One region of the Shimazuella sp. NTD250 genome, then DNA from elsewhere that is predicted to be linked to it. Evidence: a T-box and tRNA genes for the amino acid it is inferred to sense, from the RefSeq annotation. Region 1 holds a T-box; the other holds one or more tRNA genes.
The links. A T-box is a leader RNA that pairs with one kind of tRNA and senses whether it is charged. The one in region 1 lies ahead of serS (serine--tRNA ligase), so its partner is inferred to be a tRNA-Ser.
Positions count from the first base shown of each region.

Region 1 (6,202 bases):
CTACCTAGATTACTGGAATTAATTCATAAAAATTATCCGTTCAACAGAACGGAATAGGAGAATACTTTTAAATATTACATAATAATAGGTTTATAGCCTTCTTTGATATGTTCTACAAAACTAAAATGCCCATCTTTTGCACCGCCAACAATATATACCCCTGCTGTGTTCACTTCATCTTGGATATCAAAAAAACTGGTACAATAACCACATGCCCCTTTGATAATTCCTAGTTTTTGAACTTCTTTAAACACAGAATGGAAAATATGAGATGGGTTATCAAATTCCTTTATCCATCGGGTTCCCATTCCATCAAAATAAATTTTCACCTCAAAACCTTCATCATGCAATTCTTGTCCATATGTTAACCCATGAAATGCTCTTCCAACATCTTCTGCACCTGCTTGGATGACAATCAAAAACTTATTACTCATTGAATACTTGCCCCCTTATGATATGTAAAAAGAACTTGTATCAAGTATATATTACCATATTTTCCGAAGAAAATTAATTGTTAGTATACATAAAAATGTAAAAATTCATTAATCAAACTAATAAATTTTTATAAAAACATAAGACAGGGAACAATTCTTTTGTCATATTCCAGACTTACCGGTTTCAATAACTATATCTAACAATGGATATTATTTGACATAACGGAGCACCTGATACTGGACACGCTCCAGATCGGAAAAGTGTGCAAGACGAATCATTTTGACCTCCATGGGTAGATTTCACCTATAGATTCACTATACTATATATTTTCTAAAAAAATATTTTTAAAGTCCGTTTTTGAATAAACAAAAAGACTGCTAGCATAGCAGCCTAATAATGTCTGGTTTACTTCAATACTTCTCTTCCCATATAGGGAACAAGTGCATTTGGCACTCGCACTGTACCATCTTCTTGTTGATAGTTCTCTAAAATCGCAGCAACAGTGCGGCCAATTGCTAATCCAGAGCCATTGAGTGTGTGGACAAATTCAGGTTTATCCTTGGCGCTCCGACGGAAACGGATATTAGCTCGTCTAGCTTGAAAATCTTCAAAGTTACTGCAAGATGAAATCTCACGATACGCACCAGAACTTGGCAGCCAAACTTCTAGGTCATATTTTTTTGCTGCTGTAAAACCAAGATCTCCTGTGCACATAGAAAGTACACGATAAGGTAATTCCAATAGCTGTAAAACTTTTTCTGCGTTCTGGACAAGTTTTTCTAACTCATCGTAAGAATCTTCAGGTCTAACAAATTTCACCAGCTCTACTTTATTAAATTGGTGCTGGCGAATTAATCCTCTTGTATCGCGGCCGGCCGACCCCGCTTCCGAACGGAAACAAGCACTGTATGCTGCGTAATAAATAGGTAATTCTTGATCAGTAAGGATTTCTCCTTGATGGAAATTTGTTACCGATACTTCTGATGTTGGAATGAGATAATAGCCATTTGTATTCGCAAGCGCAAATGCATCTTCTGCAAACTTAGGCAGTTGTCCTGTTCCTGTCATGCTTTGGCTGTTTACAATATAAGGAGGTATCATTTCTCTATAACCATGTTCAGAAGTATGCAAATCCAGCATAAAATTCATAAGCGCACGCTCCAAGCGAGCACCTAAACCTGTATAAAATACAAAACGTGAACCTGTCACTTTACTAGCCCGCTCAAAGTCTAATAGTTTTAGATGTTGAGCTAAGTCCCAATGAGGAATTGGTTCAAAGCTAAACTCTGGAACATCACCCCAAAATCGAACTGGTATATTTTCTTCCTCCGTTAATCCAATAGGCGTCGACTCGTGAGGGATGTTTGGTAAGGATAATAATATTTGCTGCAATTGCTCATCGAGTTGACGAATTTCTTCATCAAGTTCTTTGATCTGCTCTCCGACTTGACGCATGCTAAGAATAAGGGATTCTGCGTCCTCTTTTGCTTTCTTTTTTCTCGCCACTTCTTGACTTGCTTGGTTCCGTTCACTTTTTAGTTTCTCGGATCTTGTGATCGCTTCACGACGTCTGTTATCAATTTGCTCAAACGAATCCAGACCACTGATATCTTCGTTGCGGGAAGCTAGTTTCTCTTTTACTTCCGCAAAGTTATTCCGCAACAATTTGATATCTAGCATAGAAATTCCTCCTCAAATAAAATAGGAACCCCATCCCTAAGGGACGGAGGTTCCGCGTTGCCACCCTTGTTGACTGTCACTTTCCTAAACAGTCCACCTTAATGCGTAGTTATCGGAACGCTGCCGAGATCAGCTCTGAGGTGGAATTCACAAGACTTCTCTTAGCGATTTCCACCAACCATCGCCTCTCTGGAAAGATCTGTCTTGTTACTTGTCTCTTCATCGCAATCATGTTTATTAATATGCGCTCATTATACAGAGGTTATAGATCTTTTTCAATCGCCTTTTCCACCATACTCAAAAAATAAGCATGCAAGCGCGTATCATCTGTTAACTCTGGATGAAAAGATATGCCTAAAAGGTTTTCCTGTTTCACTGCTACCACTTGATCTTTCACTGTAGAAAGCACTTCTACATCTGCTCCCACTTCTGTAATGAGAGGAGCACGAATAAAAACAGCTTGGAAATCTTCTGCCACATCTTTAATCGGTAGATCAGCTTCAAAACTATCTACTTGTCTCCCAAAAGCATTCCGCTGAACAGTCACATTTAACAGGGGCAAATGAGGTTCACTGTTCTCTGTGATATGTTTGGCAATTATAATAAGCCCAGCACAAGTCCCAAATATAGGTTTAGCCTTTGCATGGAATTCTAAAATCGGTTCCTGAAGATCATACTGACGTAAAAGCTTTCCTATAGTAGTAGATTCCCCTCCAGGAATAATCAAGCCATCGACATCAGCTAATTGTTCTTTTCTTTTAACAGCAATTGCTTCGGTGCCTAGCTTATTCAAAAGTTGTATATGTTCTCGCACAGCCCCCTGAAGAGCAAGAACACCTACTTTGATATTACCAGCCACGTTCTTGCATCCGTTCATGCGCTTCTAATTTTGATATCTCAATACCAGTCATTGGACTTCCCAAATCTTTGGATAGCGCAGCAATAAGTGCAAAATCTTCAAAATGAGTAGTAGCTTCAACAATAGCTTTTGCAAATTTAGCAGGAGTGGAGGATTTGAAAATACCAGAACCAACAAATACACCATCAGATCCCAAGTGCATCATCAAAGCCGCATCAGCTGGGGTTGCTACTCCACCAGCTGCAAAGTTAACAACCGGTAATTTCCCTGTTTCGTGAATTTGTAAAAGGAGTTCATATGGAGCACCCAATTCTTTTGCTTCTGTCATTAACTCGTCACGAGACATACCTGTTACTTTGCGAATTTGACTTTGCATCATACGCATATGACGAACTGCTTCTACGATATTGCCTGTCCCTGGTTCACCTTTTGTACGGATCATGGATGCTCCTTCACCGATACGACGGAGTGCTTCTCCAAGATTACGAGCGCCACAGACAAACGGAACAGTAAATGTAGATTTATCAATATGATAAACTTCATCTGCTGGTGTTAAAACTTCACTTTCATCAATATAATCTACACCCATGGATTCTAATAAACGCGCCTCTACAAAATGCCCGATTCTCGCTTTTGCCATCACTGGGACGGAGACTGCATTTAAAATTTCCTCTACAATCTTAAGATCAGCCGTTCTAGCGACTCCGCCAGCTGCACGAATATCGGAAGGAACTCGCTCCAAAGCCATTACAGCGACTGCCCCAGCTTCTTCTGCGATTTTTGCTTGTTCTGCATTTACGACGTCCATAATGACGCCACCTTTTTGCATTTCTGCCATTCCGCGTTTTACACGGTCTGTCCCTGTCTGTGTCATCCTATATCCTCCTAGATCGTGTATAGATTGCCAATTTGTTAATTTTAGTCCTTTAGCCAATAACATTGTAAAGGAATAAATGTAAATTTACAAGGAACAGAATTATAGCATTAGTTTATCCAAGAATTTACTCTATCCCACGCATGACGAAAAAATAACCGGAACACGCTCCCTTTTTCTACTGTTTTTTGGGTAATCAATGGAACTGAATGAACTCCTGGTATAGACTCCCCTTTATACAAGAGAGAAACTTCACCAATTACAGTCCCTTTTGAAATGGGAGCTTGTATCCCTTTTTTTAGAACAACTTTATAAGTATAAGACTCTTTATCTGCTTTCTTTTCTGCTAACTGTAGGGAATATTCTGGAGCAACTGGTACTGTACGTTCTACGCCGTTTGGTAACGTAAAACGATCATGACCAAGAATAACTTTTCCTTTTGTAATAGCTGTTGCCAATTCAAAATTGTCGTATGTATAATCCAACAATTTTTTTGTCTCATGAAACCGTGCAAACTCCGAATCTGTCCCCATAACGACTGAAACTACCCGTAGACCATTACGATCTGCTGTACTTGTGAAACAATACCCTGCTGCATTGGTATGACCAGTTTTTAAGCCATCCACACCTTGATAATAGTATTTCAGTGAGGGAAGCATCTGATCCCAATTGTCTATTTTTTGTTGGTTTGGTTGATTTTGGTGAAAGGTATAGGTCGGGATGCTTGTATATTGTAGTACTTCCGGATAATTTTTTAACAAAAATTGTGCAACAACAGCTGTATCATAAGCTGACATGTCATGTTGGCCTACTTTGCTAGTGGCTGGAGGATCAGGGTACGATTCTGTGTTTAATCCAGTACTGTTTTGAAAATGTGTATTTTTCAACCCCAGTTCGCTTGCTTTTTTATTCATCATATCCACAAAGCCTTCTTCTGACCCGGCAATATGTTCCGCCAATGCAACAGTAGCATCATTGGCCGATTGAACAAATAAAGCAGTGAATAACTGCTTGACAGTCTGTTTTTCTCCTCCAACTAAGCGTATTTCTGCTTCATTTATAGCAGCTGCTCTATTGCTGACCGTAACCACATCATCCCACTTAAGTATACCTTGCTTGATCTGATCAAAAATAACAATTGCGCTCATCATTTTTGTCATACTAGCAGGTGGTCTCGGTTCATTTGCATTTTTTGCAGCTAATATTTCCCCAGAAATAGTATCGACTAATATATATGATTTGGCATTTATCGTCGGTAATTCATCTGCATATACAGGATTGCTTATCGTAAATAAACTGATAATGCAGAATAAAAATACAATTTTACGACGCATTTTCCTTTTACTCCTTCGTTAGCTCAATCCTACTCATTTTCACACGTTCGATCCGACAATACAAGCCCTTTACATTAAAAAAGAATAAAAAAGCGCCCTCAGCGGGACGCTTTTCCTCAACCACCTAATTGGTAGTTTGGAGCTTCTTTTGTTATTTGTACATCATGAGGATGACTCTCCCGCAACGAAGCAGAAGTAATTCGTACAAACTGTGAATTATCCTTTAAATCTAACAACGTTTTTGACCCTGTATAACCCATACCAGAACGAATTCCACCAACTAATTGATATACGATATCCACGATTGGACCTTTATAAGGAACACGTCCTTCGATACCTTCTGGGACTAATTTCTGCTCATTTTCTTGGAAATAACGATCTTTACTACCTGCTTGCATAGCACCAATGGACCCCATGCCTCGATATACTTTAAAACGACGGCCTTGGTAGATTTCACTTTCCCCTGGAGCCTCTTCTGTTCCTGCAAACAATCCTCCGAGCATAACAGCATCTGCTCCGGCGGCGAGGGCTTTAACAATATCGCCAGAGAAGCGAATACCACCATCAGCGATAATAGGCACACCATATGCACGAGCTACACTAGCAGCATCATAAATTGCAGTGATTTGAGGAACACCAATACCCGCAACCACACGAGTCGTACATATTGAACCCGGGCCAATCCCTACCTTGACGATGCTCGCTCCTGCTTCAATCAAATCTCTTGTCCCTTCAGCGGTAGCTACATTACCTGCAACAATGGTGAGATCAGGATAATTTTCTCGAACCTTAGCAACTGTTTCCAGCACGCCTTTCGAATGTCCATGTGCTGTATCAATTACCACCATATCCACTTCTGCTTCTACCAATGCTGCGATCCGTTGGTCTGTATCTTTTGAGACACCTACTGCTGCTGCTACAAGCAGACGTCCTTGCTCATCTTTAGCAGAATTGGGGAATTGGGTAGCTTTTTCAATATCCTTAATCGTAATTAAGCCTTTCAATACACCATGTTCATCA
Region 1 is NZ_JCAJZS010000004.1:26,889-33,090, forward strand. It holds gene AC5WOF_RS10990 (hypothetical protein) at 75-434, opposite strand; gene serS (serine--tRNA ligase) at 841-2,115, opposite strand; T-box leader at 2,152-2,347, opposite strand; gene pdxT (pyridoxal 5'-phosphate synthase glutaminase subunit PdxT) at 2,378-2,962, opposite strand; gene pdxS (pyridoxal 5'-phosphate synthase lyase subunit PdxS) at 2,964-3,848, opposite strand; gene AC5WOF_RS11010 (D-alanyl-D-alanine carboxypeptidase family protein) at 3,959-5,182, opposite strand; gene guaB (IMP dehydrogenase) at 5,299-6,202, opposite strand, start outside.

Region 2 (6,202 bases), 410 kb from region 1:
GCCATGCCCGTGGCAAGGGATAGACAGGTGAGCCTTGGGCTGCTAAGCGGTCAATGTGCGGTCCTCCTGGATAAGGAAGGTTCATCAAACGAGCAACTTTGTCAAACGCCTCGCCTACTGCATCATCTCGTGTACGTCCAATCCGTTCAAAACGCATATGATCTTTCATATAAATAAGCTCCGTATGACCCCCAGAAACAACTAAGGCGATCAAAGGAAAGCGAAGTGGTGTTACCAAATGATTGGCATAAATATGCCCTGCGATATGGTGAACAGGTATCAAAGGAATACGAAGCGCAAACGCTAGTGCTTTTGCAGCAGCCACCCCAATGAGCAGAGCGCCGACTAAACCTGGGCCTTGAGTAACTGCAATGGCACTAAGCTGATCTTTGGTTACATTTGCTTCTTTTAATGCTTGTTCGATTATCAACGTAATCCGCTCCACGTGGCGCCTAGAAGCGACTTCTGGGACAACCCCCCCAAAAGCTTGGTGAATCTCCATCTGTGAACTTATGACGTTTGAAAGTACTTTTTCTCCGTCTATAACTACAGATACACTTGTCTCATCACAACTTGTTTCGATACCCAGTATCACCGTTCTATTCTTCATTCAAGACCAATCCCATCAGTATGGCATCTTCTCCATTGTCTGGATAATAATTTTTTCTCGTTCCGATCACAGTAAAACCCAAATTCCGATAAAGATGTTGAGCTCTTTGGTTGGACTTTCTGACTTCAAGTGTCACATCGGAAGCCCCTAGTTGCTTTGCAAGCTCGATCATATAAGCCAAGATTTCTTTTCCAGTTCCTTGCCCGCGATAATCCGGATGAAGAGCGACATTAGTAAGTTGCGCTTCATCTAACACCACCCACATACCCGCATATCCAACAACATTTCCATCTACAAGTGAGACAATATAATAAGCCAAATCATTCGCAGTAATCTCATCTTTAAACGAGTATTCACTCCAAGGATCAGTGAAAGAAAGTTCTTCAATCTCCATAACAGCAGGAATATCTGTTACCTTCATCGGGCGAAACAAAACCGTTTTGATAAAGTTCATGTTAACCGCCCCAATAAATTTTTCTCAGCCAATGTTAACTGCAAATAGTTAGGAGAGAAGTCATGTCGTTCACTCTTATTTGTTTCCAACCATTTTTGCAGGGCTAATATGCCGAGATTACTTGCACGTGGAAGATGTTGACTAGATGGCGTCATAATCGCTCTCTCTTTTAATGCAGATGTTATTTTATCACTAAACATAGTGACATCATCACCAATGAATAGTGTCTCATTTTCATTTTGTTTCAACTGTTCGAGCAGATCATCCATCAAAATAATCTGTTCTGGCATTTTTAGTTGCAGACCGTTTTCTTGCCTGTGGTATACAGCCGCATAGACTTGTTCACGCCTTGCATCAATTAAAGGAACAATATTTCCTGGGAAATGCAGTCCGTTCATCGCGATAACTTCCAATGTGGAGACAGCAAGAAATGGTTTATGTAAAGCCCATGCAAATGTTTTAACCGTAGTGACTCCGATTCGAACCCCTGTGTAGGAACCAGGCCCTGCGGTAACTGCAAATAAATCCATATCCGATAATGTCATATCCAAGTCTGTTAACAGTTCGTCAATAGCAGGCATCAATCGAACCGAATGATTTTTCTTCAGATTAGTAGACTTCTCTCCAAGTATTTTTTGCTCATTTAATACAGCAATACTTAGTACAAGTGTTGAAGTATCCACTGCTAATATATTCATGATCCCATCAACTCCTTGTACAGTGTGGGAGAATCAATTTTTATGGCTCTGTCCCCTGTTGGCAGGACTTCTATTTCAATAAAAATGGTCTCTTTCGGTAACAACAAAGCAATTCGGGATGGCCATTCAACTAAACTTACACCATCTCCATATAAATATTCATCTAAGCCTAATTCTTCTGCACTGTCTTCCTCTAATCGATACACATCCATATGATAAAGAGGTAATCTACCCTTATAAATTTTTAAGATAGAAAAAGTTGGGCTGTCTACATATTCTTCTACACCGAGTCCCTTAGCTAAACTTTGTGAAAAAGTTGTTTTACCTGCTCCCAATTCACCAGATAAAGCAATGACGGCTCCTTTAGATAACCTCGTCCCTATTTGAAATGCTAATGCTCTTGTTTCCTCTTCATCTACTGTATAAATAATCGGTTCATCCAAGGTTTAACACCGTCCTTCTTCATGAAATAATACTATCTTACCAAGAAACCGGAAAAGAAGAAAGTTTCGGAGTCCCAAATAAAGGAAAAAAGCTGTGCATCTGCACAGCTTTTTGTGATGGAGCGGGTGAAGGGAATCGAACCCTCACATTCGGCTTGGAAGGCCGATGTTCTACCATTGAACTACACCCGCATAAGCTTTGGTCGGGGCGACAGGATTTGAACCTGCGACCTCCTCGTCCCGAACGAGGCACTCTACCAAGCTGAGCCACGCCCCGGTCATAAAAAAAGAAAAGTTACGGTCATAACTCTTCGATGTGTGAATTGGTGCGGTCGATGGGACTCGAACCCATACGGCCTAGGGCCACTACCCCCTCAAGATAGCGTGTCTGCCAATTCCACCACGACCGCAAAATATAAAGTTTATGAAAATATGGTACGGGTGAAGGGACTTGAACCCCCACGCCTCTCGGCGCCAGAACCTAAATCTGGTGCGTCTGCCATTCCGCCACACCCGCATATTTTTGAAAATGGTGAGCCATGAAGGACTCGAACCTTCGACCCTCTGATTAAAAGTCAGATGCTCTACCAACTGAGCTAATGGCTCTTACTTATTTGAAATTGCTTTGAAAAAATGGCTGGGGAGGAAGGATTCGAACCTTCGGTACACGGTACCAAAAACCGATGCCTTACCTCTTGGCTACTCCCCAAAGTGTAAAAAAGTGGGGCGATCGAAGGGATTTGAACCCTCGAGTGCCGGAGCCACAATCCGGTGTGTTAACCGCTTCACCACGACCGCCACAAAAAAATGGCGGGGCTGACGGGATTCGAACCCGCGGTCTCCTGCGTGACAGGCAGGCATGTTAGGCCTCTACACCACAGCCCCGTATGGGTAAAAATAAATATTTTGAATCTGGTGGGCGTTGACGGGATCGAACCGCCGACCCCATGCTTGTAAGGCATGTGCTCTCCCAGCTGAGCTAAACGCCCAAAAATGGTGACCCGTAGGGGATTCGAACCCCTGCATGCCAGCGTGAAAGGCTGGTGTGTTGAACCGCTTCACCAACGGGCCATTAAAAACCGAAATGTCTGGCGGAGAGAGAGGGATTCGAACCCTCGCATGGCTGACGCCATCTAACGGTTTAGCAAACCGTCCTCTTCGGCCTCTTGAGTATCTCTCCTAAGTTGGCTCCCAAAGCAGGACTCGAACCTGCAACCTATCGGTTAACAGCCGATTGCTCTGCCAATTGAGCTATTTGGGAACATTTTTGAGACAAGAGTTATTTTAACAAAAAGCACTACTTATTGCAAGCTTTTTTTATCCGCTTTGAGCGACTTCTATAATCTAGCATGATTTGTCCTCCTGCGTCAAGCATAAATTTTCATTCTTACAAAAAAACCTCCTCACATGATGTGAGAAGGCTTTATTTGCTGCTAATTATTAGTCTCTGCTCAAAATATTGATCAAGTTTTGCAAGATCGCAATAAAGTCAATGTAAAGCATCAATGCTCCATAAATAGCGACTTTTGTAGCAGTATTTTCGTCCATGGATTGAATGCTGGCACTCATATGCTTAATGTTTTGCACGTCATATGCGGTAATTCCACAAAAAACAACAACGACAATATAGGAGAGGATTAAGCTTCCTGTACTGCTGTGCAAGAAGAGTACATTCACCAAAGTAGCAAGAGCTAATCCCAAAAGAAGCATCAAGAAGATAGAGCCCATTTTAGAAAGATCAGCTTTGGTTATAAATCCAATCGCTGCCGAAATACCAAACATACCAGCTGTAATTATAAAAGCTGAACCTATTGTACTGATATCTACATAAGCAAAATATAAGCTAAAGGTTACCCCATTAATCGCTGCGTATAAGAAAAACAAAAACGTCGCTGTAAAGGCGGAAATCCTGCCGATCAAAGCTGAGATAGCCATTACAATTATAATTTGAACAATGATGGCACCCCAGATGATACTGCTATTAAATTTGATCAGGGCAGATATGTCTGCATTACTACTTAAGAAATAAGCAATAATTCCTGTAAGTAGTAAGCCAGCAAACATCCACGAAAAAACGCGTTGAAATAAGCCTCGTTCTGTTCTAACCGCAGAAGAAGATTGATAGTATTGTGGTCCCACTACTCATTCCTCCAATATGGATATAAAAACAATTTCTCAACTCCAAGTATACTTGCTCGATCAAGAAAGATCAAGCAAACCTAGACTTTCTATGCTCTTTTTCGTCTCTTCTGTTCCCAATTGGTATATCGCTGAATAAATTTCTCGGACATTTTGGTCTACATCTGTGCTCGCTTTTTGTCGATCCTCGGTTCGAAAAGGTAAATGCGATTGCACAAAAGTATCCCAGTCTTTATTATATGTTTGTTGAAATAAATCTTGTATGTTTTTTATTTCCTCATCTGTTGCCTGAATTTCAAAATCATATGGTGCATCATCTAACAACTGTTCGGAGTGAATGGTTCCATCAACTGTTACATAATAGGTTTGTTTTTTCATTTAAAATTCACCTCTTCTACCTTTTTCCCTCAAACTTTTCATTTCATGCATACTTTTTTCGTGGAATCTCACAAGTATAGGCACAAGACAACCCCTGTCTGTAATAAACATAAGTAAATATCAGTTTTATACAGGGGGAGTATGCCATGCCCAATTGGCTAAGTAAGCAATTGATGCAAGCATTTCGGCAAAAAGATCGTGGTCAAATACGTTTTTTAAACCGATGCTGGTTTACTTTTATAAAAAAAGAATATGAGGACAAAGATAAAAATTTATTTTGAGGTTGAAAATGAAATTTTCAGCAAAAAAAGCTAGGTGAGCTACCTAGCTTTCCTTTTATTCTTGTACCATAGTAAGACTGACCCGGTCTCGGATTTTATCTACAGAAAGCACCCATACATCCACAATATCCCCGACTGTAACTACATCCATCGGATTGCGGACAAATCGGTTGCTGAGCTTGGAAATATGGACAAGCCCGTCATTTTTTAATCCGATATCTACAAATGCCCCAAAGGCCACAACATTGCGAATGGTTCCTTTTAAGTGCATTCCTGTCTCCAAATCTTCCGCTTTTAACACATCTGACCGAAGAATAGGACTAGGCAAAGATTCCCGAGGATCTCTTCCAGGACGGAGTAGTGAATCGATCATATCTCTAAGTGTCGGTACACCACTATTTAATGCCAATGCCATTTTTGATACATCGACTTTTTTTAACTTTTCCTTGGATTGATCGAGACCCAATTCTTCTACTGAAATACCGAGTATCTGCAAAAGTTGTTCGGCAATGGGATAAGATTCAGGATGAATAGGTGTTTTATCGAGTGGATTATCTCCTTCACGAATACGCAGAAATCCAACAGATTGTTCAAATGTTTTAGCTCCGAGTTTTGGTACTTTCGTAAGCTGTTTTCGGTTCGTATATTTTCCAATCTTTTCACGCTCTGCTACTATGTTTTTTGATACTGTTTTGCTCACCCCTGAGATATATTGGAGCAAAGATGGAGAAGCAGTATTGACATCCACTCCGACATAGTTAACAGCTGACTCCACAACTTGGGTTAATGACTCTGATAGTCTCTTTTGATTAACATCATGTTGATATTGTCCAACACCAACCGATTTTGGATCAATTTTAACTAATTCTGCTAGCGGATCTTGCAGCCGCCTTGCTATTGAGACTGCACTCCTTCTGGCTGCATCTAACTCAGGAAACTCTTCTTTCGCCAGTGGAGAAGCAGAATAAACACTGGCACCAGCCTCATTGACAATCACATAGTACAGATCTTTATCAGATTCCTGAATAACTTCTGCAATGAAATTTTCTGTTTCTCTTGAAGCAGTTCCATTGCCAATTGCAATCAAACTAATTGGGTATTTTTCTAGTAGCGCATGAACTTTTTCCTTTGCTTCTTCCACTCGATCATTTGGCTTTGTAGGATAGATGACATCAATATCTAATAATTTTCCTGTATCA
Region 2 is NZ_JCAJZS010000004.1:433,354-439,555, reverse strand. It holds gene tsaD (tRNA (adenosine(37)-N6)-threonylcarbamoyltransferase complex transferase subunit TsaD) at 1-610, opposite strand, end outside; gene rimI (ribosomal protein S18-alanine N-acetyltransferase) at 600-1,064, opposite strand; gene tsaB (tRNA (adenosine(37)-N6)-threonylcarbamoyltransferase complex dimerization subunit type 1 TsaB) at 1,061-1,762, opposite strand; gene tsaE (tRNA (adenosine(37)-N6)-threonylcarbamoyltransferase complex ATPase subunit type 1 TsaE) at 1,759-2,205, opposite strand; tRNA gene AC5WOF_RS13235 (tRNA-Gly) at 2,324-2,397, opposite strand; tRNA gene AC5WOF_RS13230 (tRNA-Pro) at 2,406-2,482, opposite strand; tRNA gene AC5WOF_RS13225 (tRNA-Leu) at 2,530-2,615, opposite strand; tRNA gene AC5WOF_RS13220 (tRNA-Leu) at 2,639-2,722, opposite strand; tRNA gene AC5WOF_RS13215 (tRNA-Lys) at 2,736-2,811, opposite strand; tRNA gene AC5WOF_RS13210 (tRNA-Gln) at 2,840-2,914, opposite strand; tRNA gene AC5WOF_RS13205 (tRNA-His) at 2,928-3,003, opposite strand; tRNA gene AC5WOF_RS13200 (tRNA-Asp) at 3,014-3,090, opposite strand; tRNA gene AC5WOF_RS13195 (tRNA-Val) at 3,119-3,194, opposite strand; tRNA gene AC5WOF_RS13190 (tRNA-Glu) at 3,200-3,276, opposite strand; tRNA gene AC5WOF_RS13185 (tRNA-Ser) at 3,295-3,385, opposite strand; tRNA gene AC5WOF_RS13180 (tRNA-Asn) at 3,391-3,466, opposite strand; gene AC5WOF_RS13175 (Bax inhibitor-1/YccA family protein) at 3,646-4,344, opposite strand; gene AC5WOF_RS13170 (hydrolase) at 4,405-4,722, opposite strand; gene cmpA (cortex morphogenetic protein CmpA) at 4,869-5,003, shown strand; gene AC5WOF_RS13160 (Tex family protein) at 5,059-6,202, opposite strand, start outside.
Region 2: it has a tRNA-Ser gene. The T-box ahead of serS (serine--tRNA ligase) is inferred to sense a tRNA for this amino acid. The anticodon was not compared.